DNA from 2 places in the Streptomyces sp. YGL11-2 genome. Region 2 is predicted to be linked to the other one. Evidence: riboswitches for the same ligand, from Rfam matches in the RefSeq annotation. Region 2 holds a riboswitch; the other holds the start of a gene.
What was found. A riboswitch is a leader RNA that binds a small molecule or an ion and turns the genes downstream of it on or off. The one in region 2 is predicted to bind glycine.

Region 1 (14,769 bases), on a different contig from region 2:
CCCGCCGGACTTCACCAGCGACTTTGCCAAGTCGTCAGTAGTTACTGATCTGTTGCGACATTACCGGCCGAACTTTCGGTCATCGTGGCCGAGTTGGCACCTTCGCCCTCGGGATGGTGACAGGCCACCCGGTGCCCGGTGCGCAGCTCGACCAGCGGCGGCTCGGTGGTGGCGCACTCCTTCGTCGCCTTCCAGCAGCGGGTGCGGAACCGGCAGCCGGAGGGCGGGTCGATCGGCGAGGGGACGTCGCCCTTCAGCAGGATCCGGTCGCGTTCGGTGCGCCGCCGGGGGTCGGGCACCGGGACCGCGGACAGCAGCGCCCTGGTGTACGGGTGCCGCGGCGACGCGTACAGGGACGCACGGTCGGCGAGTTCGACGATCTTGCCGAGGTACATCACCGCGATCCGGTCCGAGACGTGCCGGATGACGGAGAGGTCGTGGGCGATGATGACGTAGGTCAGGCCCAGCTCCTCCTGGAGGTCGTCCATGAGGTTGACGACCTGGGCCTGGATGGAGACGTCCAGGGCCGAGACCGGCTCGTCGGCGACCACCAGCTTCGGCTTGAGGGCCAGCGCCCGGGCGATCCCGATGCGCTGCCGCTGACCGCCGGAGAACTCGTGCGGATAGCGGTTGTAGTGCTCCGGGCTCAGGCCCACCAGCTCCAGCAGCCGCTGCACCTCCTTCTTCACCCCGCCCTCGGGCTCGACGCCCTGGAGGCGGAAGGGGGTGGAGACGATGCCGCCGATGGTGTGCCGCGGGTTCAGCGAGCCGTACGGGTCCTGGAAGATCATCTGGACGTCGCGGCGCAGCGGCCGGAGCCGGCCCGGGGACAGATGGGTGATGTCCCGGCCCGCGAACTCGATGGTGCCGCCGGTCGGTTCGTCGAGGCGGGTGATCAGCCGGCCCATCGTCGACTTGCCGCAGCCGGACTCGCCGACGACCCCCAGCGTCTCCCCCGGCAGCACGTCGAAGTCGATGCCGTCGACCGCCTGGACGGCGCCGGCCGTGCGCTTGAGGAGCCCCTTGGTGATCGGGAAGTGCCGGACCAGGCCGCGCACCCTCAGCAGCGGGCCGTCCTGGGTCGGGTTCCCGATTGCCTCAGTCGTCCGTGTGGCCCCGGTCGTCGGAGTGGTCCGAGTCGTCTCGGTGGTCGGAGTGGTCTCGGTGCTCGGAGTGGTCTCGCTCGTCTCGGTCACAGCTTCGGCGCAATCTCTTCGGTCCAGATACGCTCCCGCTCCTCCTGCGCCATGTGGCACGCGGAGAAGTGCCGGCCGGCGACCTGCCGCAGTTCGGGGCGCACCGTGCGGGTGGCGTTGTCCGCGGGGACGTCCGCGTACGGGCAACGGGGGTTGAAGGCACAGCCGGACGGCACGTTGATCAGGCTGGGCGGCGAGCCCTTGACGGGGATCAGCCGGTCCGTCTGGTCGCGGTCGATCCGTGGCATGGAGCCGAGCAGGCCCCAGGTGTAGGGGTGCTGCGGGGTTGAGAAGACCTTCTCCGACGGGCCCCGCTCCACGCACCGGCCGCCGTACATCACCAGCAGGTCGTCGGCGAGTTCGGCCACCACGCCCAGGTCGTGGGTGATGAGGACGACCGCCGAGCCGAACTCCTTCTGCAGGTCGCGGATCAGGTCGAGGATCTGCGCCTGGACGGTGACGTCCAGGGCGGTGGTCGGCTCGTCGGCGATCAGCAGCTCGGGGTTGTTGACCAGCGCCATGGCGATCATGGCGCGCTGGCGCATCCCGCCGGAGAACTGGTGCGGATGGTCGTCGACGCGCTTGTCCGGCTGCGGGATGCCGACCCGGTCGAGCATCTCGACGGCCCGCCTGCGCGCGGTCTTCCGGTCGACGTCGTGGTGGACGCGGTACGCCTCCACGATCTGGTTGCCGACCGTGTAGAAGGGGTGCAGCGCGGACAGCGGGTCCTGGAAGATCATCGCCATCTCGCGGCCCCGCAGCCGGCGCACCTCGTCGGGGTCGGCGGAGACCAGCTCCCTGCCGCCCAGCCAGATCTCGCCGGACATCCGGACCTTGCCGCGCTGCCGCCGGGAGGCGCGGTGCAGCCCCATGACGGCGAGCGAGGTCACCGACTTGCCGGAGCCGGACTCGCCGACGATGCCGAGCGTCCTGCCCTTCTCCAGGCTGAAGGTCAGGCCGTCGACGGACTTCACAAGACCGTCGTCGGTGGGGAAGTGCACCTTCAGGTCGCGGACTTCGAGGAAGGCGGTGGGCCCGGGGGGCCCGGCGGGCCCGGCAAGCCCGGCAGGCGCTGCCTCCCCGGCCTTCCCGGCTTCCCCGGCCTCTTCGGCCGTGCCGGTCGTGTTCTCGGAAGCGTCGGTCACGTGAGCCTCACCCGCGGGTCGACGGCGGCGTACAGAACGTCCACCACCAGGTTGCATATGACGATGAAGAACGCGGCGAGCAGGGTGACGCCGAGGATGTTCGGCAGGTCGTTGGCGTTGATCGAGTCGACCGCGAAGGCGCCGACTCCCTTGAGCGAGAAGACCTGTTCGGTGATCAGGGCACCGCCCAGCAGCAGGCCCAGGTCCATGCCGAAGACGGTGATGATCGGGGTGAGCGCGGCCCGGAGCCCGTGCCGCAGGACCACCTTGCGCTCCCGCAGGCCCTTGGCGCGGGCGGTGCGGATGTAGTCCTCGCTCAGCGTCTCCAGCATGCCCGCCCGGGTGAGCCGGGCGTAGAGCGCGGAGTAGAGGAAGGCCAGGGTGACCCACGGCAGGACCAGCGTCCGGGCCCACAGGAAGGGGTCCTGAAGCAGCGGTACGTAGTCGCTGCGCTCGAAGATCGGCCACTGGTAGGTGAACAGGGCCAGCGCCAGCGCACCGGTGAAGAACATCGGGAGCGAGACACCGGCCAGCGCCACGCCCATCGCCATCCGGTCGAAGACCGAGCCGGGGCGGAGCGCGGAGAGCACTCCGGTGGCGACGCCGGAGACCAGCCACAGCACCGCGGCGCCGGCGGCCAGCGACACCGTCACCGGGAGCCGGGACTGGATTTCCGGCCAGACCTCGATGTGCGTCTTGAAGGAGTAACCGAAGCACGGCACATGGCACTTGGCCGCGTCCGGTCCGAATTTGTAGTCGACGCCGACGAAGATGCCCTTGAGGAATTCCCAGTACTGCTCGTACACCGGCTTGTCCAGCCCGAGGTTCTTCTTCACCGCGGCGATGTCCGCGGTGGTGGGGGCCTTTCCGATGTACTGCTGGGCGAGCTGGTCGGTGCTCTGCCCGGCCAGTTTCGGCAGCAGGAAGAAGATGCCGAAAGTGACCGCGCTGACGATCAGCAGCAGGATCACTGCGCTGATCAACCTGCGGATGATGTACGAGAACACGGGGATGCGGCGCCGGCGCAGGGGGGGGGGGGGGGGGGGGGGGGGGGGAGGGGGGGGGGGGGCCCCCCTTCCCCCCCCCGGGCCGGGCGCGACCGGCCCGCGGACACCAATGCCTTCACCTGCCTTCCAGGGCTGCTACTTCTTGACGCCGATGTTGAGGTAGTCGTACTCACCGCTGAAGGCCGAGGTGGACATCATGTTGGTGGCCTTGGGCGAGCGGTACATCAGGACCTTGAAGTAGGTCAGCGGGACGATCGCCGCCTGCTCCATCGCCTTTTTGTCGATATCGGCGTACGCCTTCTCGCGGGCGCCCTTGTCGGTGTTGGCGATCGCGTTGTTGAGCAGGTTGTTGATCTCGGGATCGTCCAGCTGGGACAGGTTGGAGTTGCCGGACTGGCTGATCGCCTTGCCGTTGAGGATCTGCTGGAGGTAGCCGTATCCGGTCGGGAAGTCGGCGCCCCACTGCATCATGATCAGGCCGACGTTGTTGGACTTGTTGAACGCCGGGACACCGGCGTAGTCCGAGAAGTACTTGCTGGTCGGGTACGACTGGATCCTGGCGTTGACGCCGATCTTCTTCAGCGAGCCGATGACCGAGGTGGCCGCGTCGACCTCGTCCTGGCGGTCGTTGCGGGCCAGGATCGTGGTGTTGACGTTGCCCGCACCGCACTTGGCCCAGTGCTGCTTGGCCTCGGTCAGGTCCAGGTTGTCGCCGCTGTACTTCTGCGGGTACAGGTCGTACTTCTGGTAGCCGGCGATGTCCGTCGGCAGGACCGTGGAGGCGATCTCACCGCGGATCGGGCCGCCGAGCGCGGTCTGCACCGCCTTCTTGTCGATGGCGTACTCGACGGCTTTGCGGCACTCGACGTTGTCGAACGGCGCCACCTTGGTGTTGAGCGCCGCGTAGACGAGGCGCTGGCCGAGCGCGTTGTCGGTGTTGGCCTTCAGCTTCGGGTCGGTCAGGAGCTGGGCCTGGGTCTGGCCGTCGACCCCGCGGCCGGCCATGTCGACCAGGGTGTTTCCGGACTGGAGGTCCTTGTCGATGGTCGACTGGGCGACCTTCAGGTTGAGCACGATCTTGTCCGGCAGCTGCTTGCGCAGCGGGTCGGTCCGCGCCGACCAGTTCGGGTTGCGGACCAGGGTGAGCTGCTTGCCCTCCTGGTAGTTCTCGAACTTGTACGAGCCGGAGGAGACGACGCTCTTGGTGTAGTCCGCGCCCTTGTCCTTGGCCTGCGGGACCGGCGCGGTCTGCGGGGCGCTCACCAGGTAGTCGAACTCGGCGAACGGCTGCTTGAGGTGGAAGACGATGGTCTGCGGGTCAGGGGTCTCGATGGACTTGAGCCCCTCCTTGGACTTGTCCTTGTACGGCCCCTTGTAGCCGCCGTCGTTGTCCACGAGGAACTGCTGGAAGTAGTTCGGGCCCAGCGAGAGGACGTCGCGCGCGAAGTTGCTGCGCTCCACGGCGTACTTGACGTCCTGGGAGGTGACCGTCGTACCGTCCTCGTACTTGACGCCCTTGCGGATCTTGTACGTCCAGGTCTTGCCGCCGTCGCTGGGCTTGCCCATCGACTCGGCGAGGTCCGGGGCCAGTTCCTCGCCCTTGGTGCCGGGGCCCGGCTTGAAGGTGGTGAGGGGGCGGGCGTAGAGGCGGCTGAAGTTGTAGACGAAGGCGTAGTAGGTGTTACCCGGGTCGAAGGACTCGGGGGCGTCGCTCATCGCGTAGGTGACCGTGCCCCCCTTCTCGTCCGAGGCGTTGACGACGCTCTTGGTGGCGGCGTTGACCTCGGCCGAGCCGGCCGAGGAACCCTTTCCGCTGCAGCCGGCCAGCAAAAGGCCCGCACTGGTGAGGGCCGCGACAGCAGCGACCGGAACTGACCTTCGCATAGTGGTCGATATCCCCTTCGTTCGTCGTGAAACGTCCTTACGAAACGGCGGTGGTGCAGTTCGGGCGCCCGGTGGCCGTCAGCGGCTGCGCGGGTCGAGTGCGTCCCTCAGCCCGTCACCGAGCAGGTTGAAGGCGAGCACGGTGACGAAGATGGCGAGGCCGGGGACGATCATGTACTGGGGGTCGACCTCGTAGTACTTGACCGCCTGGGTGAGCGTGCCGCCCCAGGAGGACTGGGGTGGCTGGATGCCGACACCCAGGAAGCTCAGCGCCGCCTCGAAGAGGATGTTGGAGGGGATCAGCAGCGTCGAGTAGACGATGATCGGCCCCACGAGGTTGGGCAGCAGTTCCCGGAAGAGGATGAACGGCCCGCGCGCGCCCAGGCCGCGGGCGGCCGAGACGAATTCCCGTTCGCGCAGCGACAGCGTCTGCGCGCGCACGATCCGGCCCATGTACGGCCAGTTGAAGAAACCGATCACGAAGATCAGCACCGAGATGTGCAGCGGCAGCCCCTGCAGGCCGAACGCACCGCCCTGGAGCGAGGCGGAGATCGCGATGGCGAACAGCAGCAGCGGGAAGGCGAGGAAGACGTCCATCATCCGGCTGATGAGCGCGTCCACCCGGCCCCGGTAGAAGCCGGCGACGACACCGAGCACGCTGCCGAGGGCGACCGACAGCAGCGTCGCGCCGAACGCCACCAGCAGCGACACCCAGGAGCCCTCCAGGATCCGGGCGAGCAGATCGCGGCCGAACTTGGGGTCCACCCCCAGCAGGTGGTCGCCGCTTATCCCGCCGAAGTCCCCTTTGGGGAGCGTGGTGTTGGGGTCGATCAGGTCCGGGTGCGGCAGATTCGGGTCGAGTCCGAAAAGCGCCTGGAGGGGGCGGGAGAGCGCGGCGGCCAGGACGAGCAGGACGACAACGATGGCACCGGCCACGGCGACCTTGTCGCGGCGGAAGCGCAGCCAGGCGATCTGGCCGAGCGAGCGACCCTCGATCCGCTTGCTCTCCACGCCCTCCAGCACCGCTTCCGGCTGCGCCTGCGCAGCCGCCCCGGTGGTCTCGATCGGTGTGGTCACGGTGCCCTTGACCCCTCTCGGCCGGCGGTGGCCGGCCGGTGCCCGCCGCGGTAGCGGCCCGGATTCCCATCACTGACGCTTCCCCTGCCGCCAACTCGTCATGGCGTCAGGGGCGTTCACTCAACGGAAGATCAGAGGTGGTGCGGTAGATCAGAGGTGCTGTGTTGCCGTGCGGAAGTGGCCTCGTACAAAGGACCGAGGCCCTGTGCCGCCGGAGTCTTCATCCGACCGGCGATCACTCACCAGCCCCCGCAGGGAATGGATGCACAACTGTGATCTGGCCCACGAGCTTCCGTTATACGAACAACGGTGCGGGCTGACCGGACCGCAAGGGGGCCCGAAAGGGGGTCCGAAAGGGGGCCAACTGCCGTGCGGACAGGGGGAATTCAGGCCAAGTACGGCAGCCCGCCACGGCGCCGGGAAGGCCCGCCGGCGTCAGTAGGGACGCGGGTATCCGTAACCGTAGGTCGGTCCGGGAGCGGGCGGCTGCGCATAGCCGTCACGGTCGAAGAAGGGGCGCGCACAGGCCCGCATCCACATGCCGACCGGGTCGAACTCGTCGTTCATCGCGACGGTCGAAACGGGCAGACCGTCCGGAACGGCGCCCATCGACTGCTGGATCATCAACCGCACCGAATCCACCGACAGCTGGCCGGTGTCGTACAGATCCAGCCCGATCGCCAGATACGGGGCACCGAGGGCGGGTTGCACCCAAGCCCGGCGCAACGACCGCACAGCGGGCGTCCGATGGGCGTTCTGGGCGAGCAGGGCGTAGAACTGCGGGATGTCGACGGCCGGTTCGGAGATCCGTAGCGGACCGGCGGGCAGCCGGTCGAGACCGCCGGCGATCCGCCGCAGGTCGAGCCAGGGCACGCCGACGCCGCCGCCGGGCGCGTGCGGGTTCAGCCACAGCCCCCAGCGGTCGGGGAAGAGGGAGGCGGCGATCTCCGTGCCGGTGACCAGCTCGTGGTCGCGGTTCCAGCCGGAGGCGGCGAGTTCGGCGGCGGAGGTCACGCAGGGGGCGTAGCCCAGCCCGTCGACCTCCATGTTCCCGTACTGGGCGTCGGGCATCCCGGCGCGGCCGTGCCAGAGGAGCATCCAGACCTGGCTCTGGGCGAGCGCGTGCAACAGCGCCTCGTAGGCGTCGTAGCGGCCGGGCGAGACCTGTTGCAGCATCTGCTCGACCTGGCCGGCCGCCGCGGCTCCCTGATGCGCACCCGCGCTCACGTGGTCCCGTCCCTTCTGTCAGCAGGGCACGTGAGGGTGCGCCCGCCCGTCATCCAACCAGCTTACGAGTGGTCCCGTGCATAGAAGGGCCGCACGCGCTCCAGCATCCAGTCGGCGACCGGATCCCCCTGGGCGATGTCGAGCAGGACGAGCTGGACGGGCCAGGGCACCGGCACCGCACCGAGCGCACGTCCCAGGGCCGCCAGCGCCGCCTCGCGGGCGCTGCCGTCGTGCAGCCGCTCGGCGGGCACGTCGAGTTGCACGCCGACGAACAGCGCGGGCGTGTCGCCCTCGACACTTGCCAGGGCACGCCGGGCAGTCACGACAATTCCGGCACCGGAGAACTCCAGTCCGGCCGCGGCGAGGAAGTCCACCGGCTCGTCCTGCCAGTCCGGTTCGAAGAGCCGCACCCGGGCGCCGCTCGGCAGACCGCCGGCCTGCTCCGCGCGCGCGGCGCGGCACAGTTCGGCCACCGCGGGCGGCGGCAGCGGGACCCCGACCGTGCCGTCGGGGTTGACCGCGATGCCCACCAGCGGCGGCAGCCCGCGGGCGAACTCCCGGGCGGGCGCGACGGTGAAGCCCAGATGCGCTCCCACGACCTTCATGAACTCCTGCTCGGAGCTGAAGACCGGGACGTACGCGGCCCCGCCGATCTCCACGGTCGGCACATCGAGGCCGGCCGCCCCGAAGCCCGCACTGTCCGGGCCACCGCCCTTGGGCAGCGGCACCCACACCCGGCTGCGGCCCAGCACCTCGACGATCCGGCCGCCCGCCTCCGGATGCCCGACCGATGCGGCCAGCACCTCTTCGAGTTCGTTCGCCGGCCAGGCCAGCTGCGGAATCCCCTGGTCCGGGAAGTCCCCCGGCGCCGGAAAGTTCCCCGGATAGTTCTCCGGATAGTCCATGTCACCCACCCCTTGCCGACCGCGCGCTTTCTGGCCGACGACACTAGCGTCAGGTGGGGAGACGACCGAAGCCGGAGCCGCACACGGGAGCGAGGGCGGCGGCCGTACGCGCACCGGCCGCCCCCCGTCAGTCGAAGCTGACCGCCTCCAGCGTGCCGGCCGCCCGGCGGTCGAGCAGCACCGCGGAACGGAAGCCCGCCGGGAGCCGGTCCGCCTCCGCGCCGCCCACCAGCCGCCGTACCGCCCTGCGGTGGCGGGCGAAGGCGTACCGGGACACCCCGCGCCCGCGGGTCCGCTGGCCGCTCAGCGCCACCTCCGGCGGCACGTCGAGCAGCACCAGGTGCAGCCCCCGGCCGCCCCGCCGGGCCGTCCGGGAGATCCAGCGGCGCACCCACACCAGCGTCCCGCAGTCGTGCACCACCACGCTGCCGCCGGAGCGCAGCGCCCGGCGCAGTGCGAGGTAGTGCGCCGCGCGGACCAGCGGGCGGTACAGGCCGTACGGCACCCGGTGCAGCCGGCCGCGTTCCCAGCGCTCCCGGGCGTCCTGGGAGTCGATGCGGTGGACCGCGGCGCCGCGCGCGTCCAGCCGCGGCACCAGGCGCCGCATCAGGGTGCTCTTGCCGCTGCCCGGCAGGCCGGAGACCACGACCAGATCCCCGGGCGGGAACCGGAGTTCGGCGGTGCGGCGGACCGGGCGGACGCCCCGGAGGTCGGTGATCGGGGAGCGGCGACCGGGCCGCGGGACGGACGGCGGGCGGCGCCGGGCCTGCGGCTGGGTCTCGGACTGAGGCCGGGACGCGTCCGCCGGGTCCGAGGGCGCAATGCCCGAAGTGGCCGCGTACGCCGCTTCCCTGTGCACCGTGAACACCCCTCCCGGTCCGGTTCCGGCTCCGCTTCGGGACCGGAGCCGCAACGGCAGAGTGTCAAGAAAAGGTAATGCCCATCAAGGCGATTGCCCGATCCGACGAGGTGGCGGGCGCCGGGCTGACGGCGCACCGGGCCGCCGCCCAACGGCCGCCGCCGGAGGCGCCGCGCACCCGGCGGGTTCCGGAACCGCGTGGGCGGCCCGGCGGAGCCGACCGGAACGGGGCGACGACCAGGGCTCCTTTATCCGGCGATCCCGTGTAATGATGTGGCCGCCACGGGCACACCTCTGGTCACTCGTGAGCTGCCAACTCCATACCGGCCGCTTGAACCCGCGCGGGAGAGTCCCCGGCCACCACGGCGGGGCGCCGAAGGAGCAAGTCCTCCCTTGAATCTCTCAGGCCCCTATACCGCGCGGGCGAGGCAGATCTGAAAAGCGAGCCAGTGCCCGGTTGCAGGCGCGGCTCCACCCAAGGTGCAAACCGGGTCCGTTCGCGGGATCCCGGTGAACCTCTCAGGTTCCGATGACAGATGGGGAGACCGTCTTGTCACCCATGCCTGGGAGCCCGGAACGATGACTGAAGCCCCCCGCCGCACCGCGCTGGATGCCACCCATCGCGCGCTCGGCGCGACCATGACCGACTTCGCCGGCTGGGACATGCCGCTGCGCTACAGCAGCGAGCGCGACGAGCATGTCGCGGTCCGCACCCGCGCCGGCCTCTTCGACCTCTCCCACATGGGCGAGATCACCGTCAGCGGCCCGCGGGCCGCCGACCTCCTCGACTACGCGCTGGTCGGCAACATCGGCGGCGTCGCCACCGGACGCGCCCGCTACACCATGATCTGCGCGCCCGACGGCGGCATCCTCGACGACCTGATCGTCTACCGGCTCGCCGACGAGGAGTACATGGTCGTCGCCAACGCCTCCAACGCCCAGGTGGTGCTGGACGCGCTGACGGAGCGGGCCGGCGGCTTCGACGCCGCGATCCGCGACGACCGCGACGCCTACGCGCTGATCGCGGTGCAGGGCCCGGAGTCCCCCGGCATCCTGAAGGGGCTCACCGACGCCGACCTGGACGGGCTGAAGTACTACGCGGGCCTGCCGGGCAAGGTCGCCGGGGTGGACGCGCTGATCGCCCGTACCGGATACACCGGCGAGGACGGTTTCGAGCTGTTCGTCCGGCCGGCGGACGCGGTCGCCCTGTGGGAGGCGCTGACCGAGGCCGGCGCCTCCGTGGGCCTCGTCCCCTGCGGACTGTCCTGCCGCGACACGCTGCGCCTGGAGGCCGGTATGCCGCTGTACGGGCACGAGCTGACCTCCGCCACCACGCCGTTCGACGCCGGTCTGGGCCGGGTGGTGAAGTTCGAGAAGACCACCAACGGCGGGGACTTCGTGGGCCGCGCCGCGCTGGCGACGGCGGCCGAGCGCGCCGAGACCGCACCGCCGCGCAAGCTGGTCGGCCTGATCGCCGAGGGCCGCCGGGTGCCGCGCGCCGGATACCCGGTCGTCGCGGCCGACGGCACGGTCATCGGCGAGGTCACCTCCGGGGCGCCTTCCCCCACCCTCGGCAGGCCGATCGCCATCGCGTACGTCGACGCGGCCTACGCCACACCGGGCACCGACGGTGTCCGGGTGGACATCCGTGGCAGCCATGAGCCGTACGAGGTCGTCGCGCTGCCCTTCTACAAGCGGCAGAAGTAGCGGTCGGCCGCGCCGCAGTAACGGTTCACCGGCCGCGGACGCGACAGCGGCGCACCGCCGCGCCTCTCCCGGCACGACCCTCCCCCGGCCTCGCCGGGGGCGACCCCCGTCACCACCACACCCCCGCGTACAGGAGAATCGAACCATGGACAACCCCCAGCAGCTGCGCTACAGCAAGGAGCACGAGTGGCTGTCGGCCGCCGAGGACGGCGTCTCGACGGTCGGCATCACCGAGCACGCGGCGAACGCGCTCGGCGACGTCGTCTTCGTGCAGCTCCCGGAGGTCGGCGCCACGGTCACGGCGGGCGAGTCCTGCGGTGAGCTGGAGTCGACCAAGTCGGTCAGCGACCTCTACGCGCCCGTCGACGGCGAGATCACGGAGGTCAACGAGGACGTCGTCGCCGACCCCTCGCTGGTGAACTCCGCCCCGTTCGAGGGCGGTTGGCTGTTCAAGGTGAAGATCACCGGTGAGCCGGAGGACCTGCTCTCGGCCGACGAGTACACCGCCTTCGCCGCCGGCTGAGCCCGCCCCTGCCGGAGCTTCGCACCCCTCCCGATCCTCCAGGAAGATCTCATGTCGCTTCTCAACAGCTCCCTCCATGAGCTCGACCCCGACGTCGCCGCCGCCGTCGACGCCGAGCTGCACCGTCAGCAGTCCACCCTCGAAATGATCGCCTCGGAGAACTTCGCTCCGGTCGCCGTCATGGAGGCCCAGGGCTCCGTCCTCACCAACAAGTACGCCGAGGGCTACCCCGGCCGCCGCTACTACGGCGGCTGCGAGCACGTCGACGTCGTCGAGCAGATCGCCATCGACCGGATCAAGGCCCTCTTCGGCGCCGAGGCCGCCAACGTCCAGCCGCACTCCGGTGCACAGGCCAACGCCGCCGCCATGTTCGCGCTGATCAAGCCGGGCGACACCATCCTGGGCCTCAACCTCGCCCACGGTGGACACCTCACCCACGGCATGAAGATCAACTTCAGCGGCAAGCTCTACAACGTCGTCCCGTACCACGTCGACGAGAAGACCAACCTCGTGGACATGGACGAGGTCGAGCGCCTCGCCAAGGAGCACCGCCCCAAGCTCATCGTCGCCGGCTGGTCCGCCTACCCGCGCCAGCTCGACTTCGCCGCCTTCCGCCGCATCGCGGACGAGGTCGGCGCCTACCTCATGGTCGACATGGCCCACTTCGCCGGCCTCGTCGCCGCGGGCCTGCACCCGTCCCCGGTCCCGCACGCCCATGTCGTGACCACCACCACCCACAAGACCCTCGGCGGCCCCCGCGGCGGCGTCATCCTCTCCACCGCCGAACTCGCCAAGAAGATCAACTCCGCGGTCTTCCCCGGCCAGCAGGGCGGCCCCCTGGAGCACGTCATCGCCGCCAAGGCCGTCTCCTTCAAGGTCGCCGCCTCCGAGGAGTTCAAGGAGCGCCAGCAGCGCACCCTCGAAGGCGCCAGGATCCTCGCCGAGCGCCTCATCCAGGACGACGTCAAGGAGTACGGCGTCTCGGTCCTGTCCGGCGGCACCGACGTCCACCTCGTCCTGGTCGACCTGCGCGACTCCGAGCTCGACGGGCAGCAGGCCGAGGACCGCCTCCACGAGGTCGGCATCACCGTCAACCGCAACGCCATCCCCAACGACCCCCGCCCGCCGATGATCACCTCCGGCCTGCGCATCGGCACCCCCGCGCTGGCCACCCGCGGCTTCCAGGCCGACGACTTCCGCGAGGTCGCCGACATCATCGCGGAAGCCCTCAAGCCCGCCTACGACCGCGACGCCCTCAAGGCCCGGGTCACGGCGCTCGCCGAGAAGTACCCCCTGTACCCGTCCCTGTGACGCGTCTCATGGCATGAGGACCGGCCCGTTCGCGGGCCGGGCCGAAGCGGGCGGCGAGCCCGGGGCCGGCCACCGGCCCCGGGCTCGTGCCCTGCTGCCCGGATTCCTCCGTTGTTCCCGCCGACATCCGCCCGACGCCCACCGTCCGGCGGCAGCACCACCCGAGCGGGTTACGCTCGACAATCGGGACGGAAACACCCTTCCTGCCCGACTTGCTCCACCGTCCATCACGAGCAGACAAAGGAGTCCGCCTCCGTGGCCATCTCCGTCTTCGACCTCTTCTCCATCGGCATCGGCCCCTCCAGCTCGCACACCGTGGGCCCCATGCGCGCCGCCCGGATGTTCGCCGGCCGGCTCAAGAAGGACGGTCTGCTCGCCCAGACGGTCTCCGTACGCGCCGAGCTCTTCGGTTCCCTCGGTGCCACCGGCCACGGCCACGGCACCCCCAAGGCCGTCCTCCTGGGCCTCGAAGGCCACTCCCCCCGCAGCGTCGACGTGGAAACCGCCGACGACGAGGTCGCACGCATCCGCACCACCGGCCGCCTGCGCCTCCTCGGCGCCGAGATAGGCACCGCCCACGAGATCGCCTTCGACGAGTCCACCCAGCTCGTCCTGCACCGCCGCCGCTCGCTGCCGTACCACGCCAACGGCATGACGCTGTTCGCCTACGACGGCGCCGGCGCGCCCCTGCTGGAGAAGACCTACTACTCGGTCGGCGGCGGCTTCGTCGTCGACGAGGACGCGGTGGGCCAGGACCGCATCAAGCTCGACGACACCGTCCTGGCGCACCCCTTCCGGACCGGCGACGAGCTGCTCCGCCTCTCCTCGCAGACCGGCCTGTCGATCTCCGCCCTGATGCTGGAGAACGAGAAGGCGTGGCGGACGGAGGAGGAGATCCGCACCGGCCTGCTGGAGATCTGGCGGGTCATGCAGGGCTGCGTCGAGCGCGGGATGTCCCGTGAGGGCATCCTTCCGGGCGGTCTGAAGGTCCGCCGCCGGGCCGCCAACGCCGGCCGCGCCCTGCGCGCCGAAGGCGATGCCGCCGCCCGCGCCATGGAATGGGTCACCCTCTACGCCATGGCCGTCAACGAGGAGAACGCCGCCGGCGGCCGGGTCGTCACCGCCCCCACCAACGGCGCGGCCGGCATCATCCCCGCCGTCCTGCACTACTACACCAACTTCGTCCCCGGAGCCGACGAGGAGGGCGTCGTCCGCTTCCTGCTCGCCGCCGGCGCCATCGGCATGCTCTTCAAGGAGAACGCCTCCATCTCCGGCGCCGAGGTCGGCTGCCAGGGCGAGGTCGGCTCCGCCTGCTCCATGGCCGCCGGCGGCCTCGCCGAAGTCCTCGGCGGCACCCCCGAACAGGTCGAGAACGCCGCCGAGATCGGCATGGAACACAACCTCGGCCTCACCTGCGACCCCGTCGGCGGCCTCGTCCAGATCCCCTGCATCGAACGCAATGGCATGGCCGCCGTGAAGGCCGTCACCGCCGCCCGCATGGCCCTGCGCGGCGACGGCCGCCACCACGTCTCCCTCGACAAGGTCATCAAGACCATGAAGGAGACCGGCGCGGACATGAGCGTCAAGTACAAGGAGACGGCCCGCGGCGGGCTGGCGGTGAACATCATCGAGTGCTGACCCGGCCGCTTTGGGGCCCGCGGCCCAGTCGGCGGACCGACGACCTCGCCGCGGCCCCGACGGTCGTCGCCGTCCCGAACGGAGCCGGGCAACCGGCCTTCCGGGGCGCGGAGTTCGCCCGGACGCCCCCGGACGCCGGCCGGCGTCCGGGGGCGTCCGGCCGGCTGCACGGGCCGGGCTATCTGCCGATCTCCCAGGCGAAGGGCGGGAGTTCGCGGGCCCGGGAGTAGATGTCCAGGGCCTGGGCGGACGGGACGAACGGGTGGACGCGGGCGCCGTCCAGGCCGGCC
Region 2 (14,769 bases):
ACGGATGAGCAGCGGCGCCTGGAAGGGCAGAAGACCGAACTGGAGAACAGTTCGGACCAGGCCGAGGAGGCCCGTAAGCAGACCGTGGAGAAGGAAGCGCAGCTGGGCGTGCTGGCTGGGACCGTCGCGACGCAGGGTCCCGGCATCAACCTGACCATCGACGACCCGCACCACTCCGTGGAGGCGGACAAGCTGCTCGACACCATCCAGGAGCTGCGGGCAGCCGGAGCCGAGGCCATCCAGGTCAATGGTGTACGGGTCGTGGCGAACACCTACTTCTCGGACCTCCGGGGCGGGGTGGAGGTCGACGGAAAGCGCGTCACACAGCCGTACCGATTCAAGGTCATCGGGAAGCCGGAGGACCTGCAGCCGGCGCTGAACATCCCTGGCGGGGTGGTCCAGACACTGGAAAAGGAGCAGGCCAAGGTGTCTGTGACCCGTGAGGAGAAGATCATTGTGGACGCCTTGCGGGAGGCGAAGCGGCCTGACTACGCTCGGTCGTCATCGCAGTGAGGCATCTACGTATGGTGATGGCCCGGGGAGGGCATGACGTAGCGGGGGGTCGACGCACCGTGCGTGTGGTGTGTGAGGGAAACTGTCTGAAGGCCACGGACGTTCACAGGATGTCCGGATCGGCCGGTGTGTGCATCGAGGGTTCGTCCTGCCCCACGGGCGGGTCTGTTTCGTACAAGGGGAATCGCCCGTGAAGTTGTTTGCAAAGCTGTTCGGCAAGAGCGCCCGCCAGGAGGGTGGCAGCGGCTCCGCGCGGCATCGCGCGACGCGCCAGCCCGAGGAGAGCGGCGCGGCCGAGGACCGTCCGCTCTTCCGTGATGAGGTCGGCGGTCCGTCCGGGGGGCACGGCGCGGGTTCTGTTGACCCCTCCGGGTCCGGCCGCATAGGTTCCCAGGAACCATCAACCTCACGCACGGGTGGAGGGTTGGCCTTGCCGGTTTGTACAAGGTGTGGGCACCGGAACGCCGAGGCGAGCCGGTTCTGCTCCAACTGCGGTGCGCCGCTGCGTCCGGGCGCACAGCCCGAGCGCGCGTCCGAGACGACCTCGACGATCTCCATCTCGGGGATCGAGGCGTACGACGCGGAGGCGACGGGGCAGAATCTGTCGCCGTCGCTGTCCCCTGAGGCGCAGGCGGCCGTCGATGCCCTTCCGCTGGGTTCGGCGCTGCTGGTCGTCCGCCGGGGGCCGAACTCCGGCAGCCGCTTCCTGCTGGACGGCGAGCTGACGACGGCGGGCCGGCATCCGCAGGGCGACATCTTCCTCGACGACGTGACGGTCTCCCGTAGCCACGTGGAGTTCCGCCGCGGCCCGGACGGCCGCTTCACGGTCACCGACGTCGGCAGCCTGAACGGCACCTACGTCAACCGCGAGCGGATCGACTCGGTCGTCCTCGCCAACGGCGACGAGGTGCAGATCGGCAAGTACCGCCTGGTCTTCTACGCGAGCCAGCGGGGCGTCGGTATCTGACCGCCAGGGAAGGCATATGCGCCATACACCGGCAGGCGGTGCCGGTTCCGCCGGCACCGCCTCCTCGGACCGCAAGCCGATGAGCATCGGCACGGTGCTCAACGCGCTGCGCGAGGAGTTCCCCGAGGTCACGATCTCCAAGATCCGCTTCTTGGAGGCCGAGGGGCTCGTCGAGCCGAAGCGCACGCCTTCCGGGTACCGCAAATTCACCGCGGCCGACGTCGAGCGCCTGGCGAGCGTGCTCCGCATGCAGCGGGACCACTATCTGCCGCTCAAGGTCATCCGGGAGCATCTGGATGCCCTGGAGCGCGGGGAGCAGGTGCCGCTCCCGGCTCCGGCGCCGTCCCGGGACCTGGTCGAGGGCGTGTCCGACCCGGACGAGGAGGTCCCGCCGGCGGCCCGGATCGGCCGGGCGGAGCTGCTGACCGCCGCTGACGTGGACGAGGCGGCGCTCGCCGACTGGGAGTCGTACGGACTCATCGTCGCCCATGACGACGGCGGATACGACATCGAGACCGTCGCCGTCGCCAAACTTGTCGCGGAGCTGGGCCGCTTCGGTCTGGAGCCGCGGCATCTGCGTGCCGTGAAGGCGGCGGCCGAGCGCGAGGCCGGTCTGGTCGAGCAGGTCGTTGCACCCCTTCGGCGGCACCGCAACCCTCAGACCCGGGCGCATGCCGAGGCCACCGTCAGAGAGCTGGCCACGCTGTCCGTACGGCTTCACGCGGCGCTGGTGCAGAGCGCTCTGCGGGTCCGTCTGCCGTGAGCAAACGACTGCCCGACTACCCAAACCTGCCGGGCACGTCCTAGGGTTACTGTGTGAACGAGCTCGACGTCGTGGGTGTCCGGGTGGAAATGCCTTCCAGCCAACCGATCGTGCTCCTGCGGGAGGTGGGAGGCGACCGTTACTTGCCCATTTGGATCGGGCCAGGGGAAGCCACCGCCATCGCCTTCGCCCAGCAGGGCATGGTCCCTGCCCGGCCGCTGACGCACGACCTTTTCAAGGACGTGCTCGAAGCGGTGGGCCAGGAGCTGACGCAGGTCCGCATCACGGATCTGCGCGAAGGGGTCTTCTACGCCGAGCTGGTCTTCGCCAGCGGCGTCGAGGTCAGTGCCCGGCCGTCCGACGCCATAGCGCTGGCGCTGCGCACGGGAACGCCGATCTTCGGTACCGACGGTGTGCTCGACGACGCGGGGATCGCGATTCCGGACGAGCAGGAGGACGAGGTGGAGAAGTTCCGCGAGTTCCTCGACCAGATCTCGCCCGAGGACTTCGGCACCAGCAACCAGTGACTCGGCCAGTCGAACGTCTGTTTCCGGCCAACCTGCAATCCCTTCCCCGTGGCAAGTCACGAGAAACCACTCGTAGGGTGATTATCACTCGGCGTGGCGAGCGCGGCGATCGTTGACGCACCCCGGGTGACTGCATACCGTCGATAGGGCAGGTCCCGTCCGGGACGTGGAGGACGGAGGGCGGCGTGGCAATCACCGGCGACGGTACGGCGGCGGAAGGGGCGTTGCCGCTCCACTCGGGCGCGGCAGCGAACCGCGGTCCCGTACAGGCCGCCGCGATGTCGGGGGACCGCGAGGCGGAGAACATCGGCTACCGCGGACCGACCGCATGTGCGGCAGCGGGCATCACGTATCGGCAGCTCGACTACTGGGCGCGGACGGGTCTGGTGGAGCCCAGCATCCGGCCCGCGTACGGGTCCGGCACGCAGCGGCTCTACAGCTTCCGGGACGTCGTCGTCCTGAAGATCGTCAAGCGGCTGCTGGACACCGGGGTCTCGCTCCAGAACATCCGCACCGCGGTGCAGCACCTGCGCTCGCGGGGGCTGGCGGACCTGACGCGGATGACGCTGATGAGCGATGGCGCGACGGTCTATGAGTGCACCTCGCCCGACCAGGTCGTCGACCTGCTCCAGGGGGGCCAGGGGGTCTTCGGCATCGCGGTCGGCGTGGTGTGGCGGGACGTGGAGGGCGCGCTGTCACAGCTCCACGGAGAGCGTGTGGACACCGGCGAGACGCTGGTCGGGAAGAACCCGCATGACGAGCTGGCGCGGCGGCGCAACCGGGCCGGCTGACGGCGCGTACGGGGTTCCGGGCCCGGGTCGGGCCGATTGTCAGTGGTGTGCGGCAGCATCGGTGGTGTGAGACGTGCGCCGACGATCCTGCATCTGGACATGGATGCGTTCTATGCCTCCGCCGAGCAGGCGGCCAAGCCGAGCCTGCGGGGAAAGCCCGTGGTCGTCGGTGGGATCGGGCCGCGCGGCGTGGTGGCTACGGCGTCGTACGAGGCCCGGGTCTTCGGGGTGCGCTCGGCGATGCCGACGGCGCAGGCACGCCGGCTGTGCCCCAACGCCGCCTATCTCAGCCCGCGATTCACCCTGTACCGCCAGGTGAGTGAAACGGTCATGGAGCTGCTGCGGGCGTTGTCGCCACTGGTGGAGCCGCTGAGCCTGGACGAGGCTTTCGTGGACCTGGAGGCGGGTGGGGTCGCGCCGGAGACGGCCGCGGTACGGGCGGTGGGGGCGCAGCTGCGGCGGGACATCCGGACGGCCACGGGGCTGACGGGGTCGGTGGGGCTGGCGGGCGCCAAGATGCTCGCCAAGATCGCGTCCGAGCAGGCGAAGCCGGACGGCCTGGTGGTGATCGAGCCCGGCACGGAGCGGGAGCTGCTGGGGCCGATGCCGGTGCGGGCGCTGCCGGGGGTCGGGCCGGCCACGGCCGAGGCACTGCGCCGGGGCGGTATCCACACGGTCGCGGAGACCGCGGAGGCCGGTGAGGCGGAGCTGGTGCGGCTGCTGGGCAGGGCGCACGGCACGGGGCTCTACGCGATGTCGCTGGGGCAGGACGACCGGCCGGTGGTGGCCGAGCGGGACGCGAAGTCGGTGTCGGTCGAGGACACCTTCGAGGTCGACCTGACGGACCGGACGCGGGTGCGGAACGAGGTGCTGCGGCTGGCCGACCGGTGCGTGGAGCGGCTGCGGGCCGCCGGGCGGTCCGGGCGCACGGTGGTGATCAAGGTGCGGAACTACGACTTCTCGACGCTCACCCGGTCCGAGACGCTGCGCGGGCCCACCGACGACCCCGCGGTCGTGCGGGAGGCGGCCGTGCGGCTGCTGGAGACGGTGGACACCACCGGTGGGGTGCGCCTGCTGGGCGTGGGGGTGAGCGGGCTGGCGGACTTCACGCAGGAGGACCTCTTCGCCCAGATCGCCACGGAGCGGGAGGCGGAGGAGCATGCCGGGCCCGCCGAGCCGGAGGCGGCGCCGGAGCCGGGGGAGGAGCTGCCGCGGCGGTGGCACCCGGGGCTGGACGTGGTCCACGAGGAGTTCGGCGCCGGCTGGGTGCAGGGCAGCGGGGTGGGGCGGGTGACCGTACGGTTCGAGACGCCGGGGTCCGCACCCGGGCGGGTGCGGACCTTCGCCGTCGACGATCCGGCGCTGCGGCCGGGGGAGCCGCTGCCGCTGCCGGGCGGCCCGGATCAGTCGTCGGCGCCGGCGATCCGCCCGAAGTCCGAGTCGCCGGCCGAGGACAGCGAGTCCGAGACCGGGGAGGAGATATCGAGGCGGTAGTGGTGGTAGAGCTGGAGTTCCTGCTCGGGGGAGAGATGCCGGCCGACGCCGAAGTCCGGGGCATCCTTGATGAGCTTGCGGTCATAGGGAATGCGCAGGCTGTCGCCGACCATTTCGCTGGGTTCCAGGGGGACGAACGCATCGCGGCTGAAGAGGCCGGTGCGCACCGCCGCCCACTCCGGTTCACCCGTCGCATCGTCGAGGTACACCTCGTCGATGGTGCCTATCTTCGCGCCGTTCCGGTCGAACGCTTTGCGGCCGATGAGGCTCCGGGGATCGATATCGGCTTGCACGGTCCCTCCAATTGGTCGCAACTGCCTTGTGACAACTACGAAACGGCACATTTCATGCCTCGGCCACTCGAAGGATCGTTCCAGCAGTGCGCTGGTAGGCTGGCGATTGGCCGCAGAACCCATGCGGGAGAGTCCTTTGTCGTTCGCGACCAGGGCGCCGAAGGAGCAAATCCTCCCCGGAATCTCTCAGGCACACGTACCGCGTGGGCGAGGTCACTCTGGAAAGCAGGGCGGGTCACGGTCAGCCACCATGCCGGAACCCCTCCTCACCGACGGTGAAAACCGGGCCGCATCCCGCGAACCGGTGAAGCTCTCAGGTTGAGATGACAGAGGGGGAGGCCGTCCGGGCACCAGCGCCGTGGTGCCCCTCGTAGGTCGCATTGACCAGGAGGCCCCCGCAGATGACCACCAATCGCATCTCCTTGACCGAGCTGGAGCGCGGCACCCCCTTCGAGCGTCGGCACATCGGACCCGATGACGAGGCGCAGGCCAAAATGCTCGCGCAGGTCGGCTTCGGTTCGCTGGACGAGCTGACCGCCGCCGCCGTCCCGGACGTGATCAAGAGCGCGGAGGCGCTGGGCCTGCCGCACGCCCGTACCGAGGCCGAGGTCCTGGAGGAGCTGCGCGGTCTGGCCGACCGCAACCAGGTCCTGTCGTCCATGATCGGACTCGGCTACTACGGCACGTTCACCCCGCCGGTGATCCTGCGCAACGTGATGGAGAACCCGTCCTGGTACACGGCGTACACGCCCTACCAGCCGGAGATCTCGCAGGGCCGGCTGGAGGCGCTGCTGAACTTCCAGACGATGGTCGCCGAGCTGACCGGGCTGCCCACCTCCGGTGCCTCCCTCCTGGACGAGGGCACCGCTGCCGCCGAGGCGATGGCCCTCTCCCGCCGGGTCGGCAAGGTCAAGCAGGGCGTCTACCTGATCGACGCCGACTGCCTGCCGCAGACCGTCGCCGTCATCCGGACCCGTGCCGAGCCGACCGGTGTCGAGGTCGTCGTGGCGGACCTGTCCGGCGGCATTCCGGCGGAGATCGCCGAGCGCGGGGTCTTCGGCGTGCTCCTGCAGTACCCGGGCGCGTCCGGCGCGGTGCGCGACCCGCGGGCCGTGATCGCGCAGGCTCACGAGCTGGGGGCGGTCGTCACCGTCGCCGCCGACCTGCTGGCCCTGACCCTGCTGGCCTCGCCGGGTGAGCTGGGCGCGGACATCGCGGTCGGTACCAGCCAGCGCTTCGGCGTCCCGATGGGCTTCGGCGGCCCGCACGCCGGCTTCATGGCCGTACGCGAGCAGTTCGCCCGCAGCCTGCCCGGCCGGCTGGTCGGGGTGTCCGTCGACGCGGACGGCAACAAGGCGTACCGGCTGGCGCTGCAGACCCGTGAGCAGCACATCCGCCGGGAGAAGGCCACCAGCAACATTTGCACCGCCCAGGTGCTGCTCGCCGTCATGGCGGGGATGTACGCGGTCTACCACGGGCCCGACGGGCTGCGGGCGATCGCCTGGCGCACCCACCGCTACGCGGCCATCCTGGCCGAGGGCCTGCGGGCCGGCGGGGTGGAGCTGGTCCACGACGCGTACTTCGACACGCTGACCGCGCGGGTTCCCGGCCGGGCCGCCGAGGTCGTCGCCGCGGCCCGCGAGGCGGGGGTCAACCTCCGCCAGGTCGACGCGGACCTGGTCGGGATCGCCTGCGACGAGACCACCGGGCGCGCCCAGCTGACCGGCGTCTGGGGCGCCTTCGGGGTGCAGGGCGACATCGAGCGGCTGGACGCCACGGTTACCGAGACGCTGCCGGAGCCACTGCTGCGCACCGACGACTACCTCGGCCACCCCGTCTTCCACCAGCACCGCTCCGAAACCGCCATGCTGCGCTACCTGCGGACGCTGGCCGGCAAGGACTACGCGCTGGACCGCGGCATGATCCCGCTCGGCTCCTGCACGATGAAGCTGAACGCCACGACCGAGATGGAGCCGGTCACCTGGCCCGAGTTCGGGCAGCTGCACCCCTTCGCGCCGGCCGACCAGGCGCAGGGCTACCTCACGCTCATCCAGGAGCTGGAGGAGCGGCTGGCCACGGTCACCGGCTACGACAAGGTGTCCATCCAGCCCAACGCCGGCTCACAGGGCGAACTCGCCGGGCTGCTGGCCGTCCGCGCCTACCACCGTGCCAACGGCGACGAGCAGCGCACCGTCTGCCTGATCCCGTCCTCGGCGCACGGCACCAACGCCGCCAGCGCCGTGATGGCCGGCATGAAGGTCGTCGTCGTCAAGACCGGCGACGACGGCGAGGTCGACAGCGACGACCTGCACGCCAAGATCGAGAAGCACCGCGACGAGCTGGCCGTCCTGATGGTCACCTACCCGTCCACCCACGGCGTGTTCGAGGAGCACATCACCCAGATCTGCGCGGCGGTGCACGAGGTCGGCGGTCAGGTCTACGTGGACGGTGCCAACCTCAACGCCCTGGTCGGCCTCGCCGAGCCGGGGAAGTTCGGCGGCGACGTCTCGCACCTCAACCTGCACAAGACGTTCTGCATCCCGCACGGCGGCGGTGGCCCCGGCGTCGGCCCGGTCGGCGTCCGCGCCCACCTGGCGCCGTACCTGCCCAACCACCCGCTGCAGCCCACCGCGGGCCCGGAGACCGGTGTCGGGCCGATCTCCGCCGCCCCCTGGGGCTCGGCCGGCATCCTGCCGATCTCCTGGGCGTACGTCCGGCTGATGGGCGGCGAGGGCCTCAAGCGCGCCACCCAGGTCGCGGTCCTCAGCGCCAACTACGTCGCCAAGCGCCTGGAACCGCACTACCCCGTGCTCTACACCGGCCCCGGCGGGCTGGTCGCGCACGAGTGCATCATCGACGTCCGGCCGCTGACCAAGGCGACCGGCGTGAGCATCGACGATGTCGCCAAGCGGCTCATCGACTACGGCTTCCACGCCCCGACGATGTCCTTCCCGGTGGCCGGCACGCTGATGATCGAGCCGACCGAGAGCGAGGACCTGGGCGAGCTGGACCGCTTCTGCGACGCGATGATCGCCATCCGCGCGGAGATCGACAAGGTCGGCTCGGGGGAGTGGGACAAGGACGACAACCCGCTGTGCAACGCCCCGCACACCGCGGGCGCGCTGACCGGCGAGTGGAGCCACGCCTACCGCCGCGAGGAAGCCGTCTTCCCGGCCGGGGTGGACGCCGCGGACAAGTACTGGCCGCCGGTGCGCCGGATCGACGGTGCCTTCGGGGACCGCAACCTCGTCTGCTCCTGCCCCCCGCTGGACGAGTACGACGGCTGATCCAGGCAACATCAAGGGCCCTCGGCGCGATGCCGGGGGCCCTGTTGTACGTGCGTGGTACGTGTCGGGTGGCCGCGGATCAGGCGGCGGCGGTGACCCGGGCGGAGCCGAGCGGCCGGTGCGGGGCGATGACCTGGCCGTCCGGCAGCAGCTCACCGGTGTCCTCGAAGAGCAGGACGCCGTTGCAGAGCAGGCTCCAGCCCTGCTCGGGATGGTGCGCCACCAGTTGGGCGGCCTCCCGGTCGGTGGATTCCGCTGACGGGCATGGCGGTTGATGCTGGCACATGGGAATTGTCTTTCGCTGCGGTGTGGTGAACGTCGTGCGGCTGGATGAGGTGGTCATGGCCGCTCCCCCGTTTCCTGTCGGTCCCAGTCTTGCCCTACGGAGGTGTTTCCGCAGGGATTTCGCAGCAGCGGTACACACTCGATACTGACGCATCACCCGTGCGGGCGGTTGCTCCCAAATGAGCGCGACTCCCAGGGGGTTGGGAGTGGTATCGGCGGGCGGGCCCGCGCGGGTGGGCAGCGCGGTGCGCCCCGCGGCAGGGAAGGGCCACGGGGCGCAGGGCGGCGGTGCGGGTGTACGCGGGCGTACGAGGGGGGTGCGGCGGTCAGGCCGGCTCGCGGAGCAGCGGGGTGGGGGCGAGGCGGCGGGCGAGGCGGGGGAGCAGGTCGGCCAGGCGCTGCGGGAGGTGCGGGGCGATCCCCGGCGGGGCGGGGGCCAGCGGCACCAGGAGGTCGCCGGGGGCGGGCATGCCGTCGGCGCCGTCCGCGGTGGTGTCGTGGTGCAGCCACAGGGTGAGCATGTACAGCTCCGGGACGGACAGCAGCCGCGGCTGGTACGGCGCGGCGAGCGACTCCGACTGCTGCAGGGCCCGTTCGGTCGCGACGACATAGGGGCCGTCGCAGAAGCGCGAGAAGGTCCAGCCGTCCGCGGTGAGCCGGGCCTCGGCGGTCGCCAGGGCGCGCTCCCCGCCGCGGACCAGGAAGCGCCAGCCGGCGAGGCGGGTGCGCGGCGGGCCTGCCTGGCTGATGTCGTCCCAGACGTGCACGGGCAACGGGTGGTCGGGGCTCAGCGGTCCCTGATGGGCGCGCAGCGCGGGGGTGGGGGCCTCGCGGATGGCGGTGGGGGAGCTGAGGGCGGTGAGGATGCTGCGCAGGGCGGGCGCAGGGGCAGGCGGGATGTGCAGCGGCATGGCGGGTCGCCTCTCGCTTCGGAGACACGGTGGAGCGGGGAAGTGCGGACGTCGCTGTCTGCGGGCGGGGTCAGAGCAGGGCTGACCGCGGCTGCGGACCGGCACGGCCGGCCGCGGTGCCGGAGTACCGGTGGGAACACCGCCACGCTGGCGCCAAATCTCTGCCTCGCCAGCGAAGTTTATACGACGTATGTTCTGGAAGTGTTTCGGCTACTCGCCTTGCGGATTTCCGGCAAGGCGGAATCCGGCCCCTTGCTCCGGGTGGTTTCCGCCGCTTTGTGCCGGGCCGGGGAGATGCCACCTCGTAATTCCTCGGTGATGCGGTAGGCCGGATCACGTCGGTGTTTTTTACGAGCGAATTGCGGCGGGCGCTGGCCATGGAGATATGCCCGAGGAAAATGCCCGGCGCCCGGTACTCGTCAGACTAACCGTACCGTCATGGTCGTGAGGCGTTATCGATCAGATTGCCGGGGCATCATCGACCGTAGCGCGTGCCCCGGGGTGCCGGGGGCGGCCCCAAGCAGCCCGTGGCAGCGGGTCGTTCACTCTAGAAGGGACCCTTCGATGGGGGAGAAGGTCGCCGCGGACGGGATCGACCTGGCGGACCGGGAGCGTTATCGAAGAAAGTTGCACGACTGTCTGGCGGGATTGCGCAGGATGCTGGCGGAGAAGCGGTTCGATCGACCCAGGAATCTCATGGGGCTGGAGATCGAGCTGAATCTCGCGGGCGCCGACGGGCTGCCGCGCATGCTGAACTCGCAGGTGCTGGAACGCATCGCCAGCGGCGATTTCCAGACTGAACTCGCCCAGTGCAATCTTGAGGTCAACATCACCCCGCACCGATTGTCCGGACGTGTTCTGGACCAACTCGCCGAGGAACTCCGCACGGGCCTCGGCTATGCGGAAAGAAAGGCTCGCGAGCTCGCCGCCCGTATCGTGATGATCGGCATCCTGCCGACCCTGCACGCCAGTGACCTCACCGCCTCCAGCCTCTCCGCGAACGACCGCTACGTGCTGCTCAACGAGCAGATGCGGGCGGCCCGCGGGGAGGACTTCGCCATCGACATCGAGGGTGTGGAGCGGCTGGTGTCCCGCTCGCCGTCGATAGCTCCGGAAGCGGCGTGCACCTCCGTCCAGCTGCACCTCCAGGTCACGCCCGGCCGGTTCGCCGCGGTCTGGAACGCGGCTCAGGCGATCGCCGCCGTCCAGATCGCGGTCGGCGCCAACTCGCCGTTCCTCTTCGGGCGGGAGCTGTGGCGCGAGTCGAGGCCACCGGTCTTCCAGCAGGCCACCGACACCCGGGCGCCCGAACTCCAGGCGCAGGGCGTGCGCCCCCGGACCTGGTTCGGTGAGCGCTGGGTCGAGTCCGTCGACGAACTGTTCGAGGAGAACCTCCGGTTCTTCCCGCCGCTGCTGCCGCTGTGCGGCCCGCAGGAGCCGCTGCGTGTCCTCGATGAGGGCGGCGTGCCCACCCTCGCCGAACTGGTGTTGCACAACGGAACGATTTATCGGTGGAACCGCCCCGTCTACGCCGTCGCCGGCGGCGTGGCGCACCTCCGCGTCGAGAACCGGGTCCTGCCGGCCGGCCCCACCGTCGCCGATGTCGTCGCCAACACCGCCTTCTACTACGGCCTGGTGCGCGCGCTGGCCGAACAGCCCCGCCCGGTGTGGACCCGGCTGCCGTTCGCCGCCGCGGCCGGCAACTTCGACGCCGCCTGCCGCCACGGCATCGACGCCGTGCTGCGCTGGCCGCGGTCCGGGCGGGCCGGCGGTATCGCCGAGATACCGGCCGTACGGCTGGTACGGCAGGAGCTGCTGCCGCTGGCGGCGGCGGGGCTGGACGCCTGGGGTGTCGAACCGGCCGACCGCGACCACTACTTGGGCATCATCGAAGCCCGCTGCGTCCGCCGGGTGAACGGTGCGTCCTGGCAGGCCGCGGCCTTCCACCACGCACGGCGGCAGGGCCTGGCGCGGGAGGCCGCACTGGCCGCGATGACCCGGCGCTACAGCGAGCTGATGCACACCGGGGAGCCGGTGCACACCTGGCCGGTGGCCTGGCCGGTCGGCGAGGCCACCGTCCCGGCGCAGCGGCGGGCCGCGCCGGACGGGGTGTAGCGGGGGCCGCGCGGGGGCGTCGGCTCACACCGGTGCCGCAGTCGGTGCGGATCTCCGGGCCGACCGTCGGGCAGCGCCGGCGCTGAGGCCCTCGGCGGAGGGGGTTCTCCCGGAGGGCGGCCCGGTGGGGAGTGCCCCGGGGCCGGGATTTCACGTCGCACGGGCCTGCCGGTACGCGGCGAGCGCGGTGGCGTACGGGCCGCTGGCGCGGGGCACGGGGGGCAACGACCGGAAGGCGGTGGCGAGTTCGTCGCGGTGGGCGCGGCCCTTCTCGCCGCGGTCGCCGAGCCGGCCGGTGGGCGTCAGCTCCACGTAGCCCTTGGTGCCGTCCAGGTGGGCGGCGAACTTCCACAGCCCGACCTCGTCCTCGGGTGTGCAGGTGTCCAGCGCCTGTGGCCGGGAGTCCTCGGCGAGGTCCAGCCGGGACCGGCCGCCCTGGCCCGGATGTGCGAGGGCCGTCGACACGGGGACGTCCACGGCCGGGGTGATGCGGGTGCTCTGCACCGTGGTGGTCCACATGCCCAGCAGCGCCTTGAGTTCCTCGGCCGACGGCGGGTTGGTGGTGGCGGTCGCGTACGGCTGCGGTTCGCGCCCGCCGGCCGCGCCGACCAGCTTCGGGTCGGCGCTGCCGCTGCTGGACCGGAAGCCGTGGCCGCGCAGGGTGTGCTGGCCGTCGGTGTCGTCGAGGAGCGTCAGGAAGCGGTTGGCGGCGCGGCTCTGGTCGGCGGTCAGCTCCTGGTCGTTCACGAGGGTGTACGGGTAGTCGAGCTCGGCGGCGCCGTCCTCGGGGTAGAGGAGGTCGAGGGCGGGCCCGCCGGCCGTGGTGTTGTGGGCGTACGCGGCCTGCTCGGAGAGCAGCAGCGCCTGGTTGCGGCGCGGATTGCGCTGCTCGGCGCCGGAGCCGTCGTGGGGCAGGGTGGCGAGCAGTTGGCCGTCGCCGTCCGCGACCCGCTCGTAGAGCAGTTTGGCGGTGGCTGCGGTGCGGCCGGCGGCCTTGTCGCCGTCCTTCGCCTCCTTGCGGTTGGCGGTGTCCGTACGGGCCAGCGCCAGGAGTCCGGTGGCGCTGCGGGTGGGGTCGGCGACGCCCAGGTGCAGCCCGGAGCCGGAGGTCGCGGCCCGGGCCAGCGCGGTCCAGGTGTAGGTCTTGTCCGGCCAGCCCAGCGCCTTGGCGGCGGAGGGGACGGCGCCCAGCGCGATCGGGGAGGAGGCGATGGTGCCGGCGGCGGTCAGGGACGACCCGCCCTCGTCGGCGACCCGTTCCGCCCACAGGCTCGAATCGGGTATCCAGACCTGGAACTCCGGGTTGGCCGGCCGCTGGGCGAGCGAGTCGGCGACCTCGTCGGCGGGCCGGGCGCGCACCCTGACGTCCAGGCATTTGCCGTCGGTGCGGGTCGCGTCGTCGCGGGCCTTCTCGGCCACCGTCTGCAGCGCCGGGGCGATGTCGGGGGAGGCGACCACGTCGACCTCCACGGAGCTGCCGTCGCACGGTCCTCCGAAGGGGAGCAGATCGGTGCGCAGCGCCACGGCGGAGCCGGCGGCGACCGCGAGGACGACGGCGGTGGCGACGGCGACGGTGCGGCGGCGCCTCCGGGGCCGGGCCCCCGTGCCCGCCCGTGCGGAGTCGTCGGGCAAGCTGTGATGTCCCATTGCGGTAGCGCCTCTCCTGATACTCGGAGTCCGGAGTTCCGGATCTCCATCGGGATCCGTGGGGACGTCACCGCGCCACGTGGATGGCGCCCGTCCCCGGCCTGTCGCGCGCGATCTTCGTAACTGCTTTCGAGACCCTAGCGGTGCGATGGCGGCGGAGTGGCGGTATTGCAGAAGTGGAGGAAAGCCTTGCAGTCGGATACAAGCCCCGTGGCGGACGCGGACGTTCCAGGTGAAGGAGCCGGTTCGGGGCGTTCCCGGGAGGCGGCCGGCGAGCCGCCCCGGCGGGTGCTGCGGAACGAGACGCTGATCGTGCTGGCGCTGTCCCTGGGGGCCAGCGCGGTCTCGGCGCTCATCAGCTTCGTCGGGTCGCTGACCAAGCCCGGCGGCCTCAAGCACCAGGCGGCGACGCTCAACGCCTCGCATGCGCCCGGCCGGCCGTGGCTGGATCTCACCTGGCAGCTGTTCGGTATCGCGACCGCGCTGGTGCCCGTCGTGCTGGTGGCGCATCTGCTGCTGCGGGAACGGGCCGGCGGGCTGCGTGCGATCGGCTTCGACCGGCGGCGGCCGGGATTCGACCTGGGCAGGGGAGCCGCGCTGGCGGCCGTCATCGGGGGCAGCGGTCTGCTGCTCTACCTGGGCGCGCGGACGGCCGGACTCAATCTGACGGTGGTGCCCGAAGCGCTGCCCGACGTGTGGTGGAAGATCCCGGTACTGATCGCCTCCGCGGTGCAGAACGCCGTCCTGGAGGAGGTCATCGTCGTCGGCTACCTGCTACGCAGGCTGGGGCAGTTGGGGTGGACACCGGCGACCGCGGTGGCGGCCAGTTCGGTGCTGCGTGGTTCGTACCACCTCTACCAGGGCATCGGCGGCTTCTTCGGCAACATGGTGATGGGCGTGGTCTTCGCCCTGCTGTACCGGCGGTGGGGCCGGGTCGGGCCGCTGGTCGCCGCGCACGCCCTGATCGACATCGTGGCGTTCCTGGGCTATGCGCTGCTCGCCGGACGGGTGGGGTGGCTGCCCACGGGGTGAGCGCCGGGTGAACGGACAGGAGGGGCGGGGCCTTGGCGCTCCCGCCCCTTCGCGTACCCGGACGGGCCCGGCGGGGCGTCCGCGCGGCGCCGTGACGGGTCAGCCGGCGGCCAGCAGCTCGCCGTCGATGACAGTCACCGCCGA

Region 1: linked by a shared signal. The riboswitch ahead of gcvT (glycine cleavage system aminomethyltransferase GcvT) and the one ahead of gcvP (aminomethyl-transferring glycine dehydrogenase) in region 2 are both predicted to bind glycine.

The regions. Positions count from the first base shown of each region.
Region 1 covers NZ_JBNHIN010000003.1:301,322-316,090, reverse strand. Annotated here, with positions in the region: gene ACO1BR_RS06025 (ABC transporter ATP-binding protein) at 42-1,094, opposite strand; gene ACO1BR_RS06020 (ABC transporter ATP-binding protein) at 1,193-2,341, opposite strand; gene ACO1BR_RS06015 (ABC transporter permease) at 2,338-3,348, opposite strand; gene ACO1BR_RS06010 (ABC transporter substrate-binding protein) at 3,484-5,232, opposite strand; gene ACO1BR_RS06005 (ABC transporter permease) at 5,311-6,309, opposite strand; gene ACO1BR_RS06000 (enhanced serine sensitivity protein SseB C-terminal domain-containing protein) at 6,745-7,536, opposite strand; gene ACO1BR_RS05995 (enhanced serine sensitivity protein SseB) at 7,599-8,441, opposite strand; gene ACO1BR_RS05990 (AAA family ATPase) at 8,569-9,300, opposite strand; glycine riboswitch at 9,633-9,728, shown strand; glycine riboswitch at 9,729-9,846, shown strand; gene gcvT (glycine cleavage system aminomethyltransferase GcvT) at 9,880-11,007, shown strand; gene gcvH (glycine cleavage system protein GcvH) at 11,153-11,530, shown strand; gene glyA (serine hydroxymethyltransferase) at 11,582-12,841, shown strand; gene ACO1BR_RS05970 (L-serine ammonia-lyase) at 13,097-14,479, shown strand; gene ACO1BR_RS05965 (hypothetical protein) at 14,658-14,769, opposite strand, start outside.
Region 2 covers NZ_JBNHIN010000004.1:5,244-20,012, forward strand. Annotated here, with positions in the region: gene ACO1BR_RS06330 (DUF881 domain-containing protein) at 1-513, shown strand, start outside; gene ACO1BR_RS06335 (FHA domain-containing protein) at 644-1,480, shown strand; gene ACO1BR_RS06340 (MerR family transcriptional regulator) at 1,497-2,243, shown strand; gene ACO1BR_RS06345 (bifunctional nuclease family protein) at 2,297-2,770, shown strand; gene ACO1BR_RS06350 (MerR family transcriptional regulator) at 2,956-3,561, shown strand; gene ACO1BR_RS06355 (DNA polymerase IV) at 3,628-5,055, shown strand; gene ACO1BR_RS06360 (PRC-barrel domain-containing protein) at 4,965-5,360, opposite strand; glycine riboswitch at 5,463-5,560, shown strand; glycine riboswitch at 5,561-5,688, shown strand; gene gcvP (aminomethyl-transferring glycine dehydrogenase) at 5,750-8,635, shown strand; gene ACO1BR_RS06370 (DUF5999 family protein) at 8,715-8,921, opposite strand; gene ACO1BR_RS06375 (hypothetical protein) at 9,247-9,831, opposite strand; gene ACO1BR_RS06380 (glutamate-cysteine ligase family protein) at 10,396-11,946, shown strand; gene ACO1BR_RS06385 (substrate-binding and VWA domain-containing protein) at 12,097-13,593, opposite strand; gene ACO1BR_RS06390 (CPBP family intramembrane glutamic endopeptidase) at 13,783-14,625, shown strand; gene ACO1BR_RS06395 (PhzF family phenazine biosynthesis protein) at 14,725-14,769, opposite strand, start outside.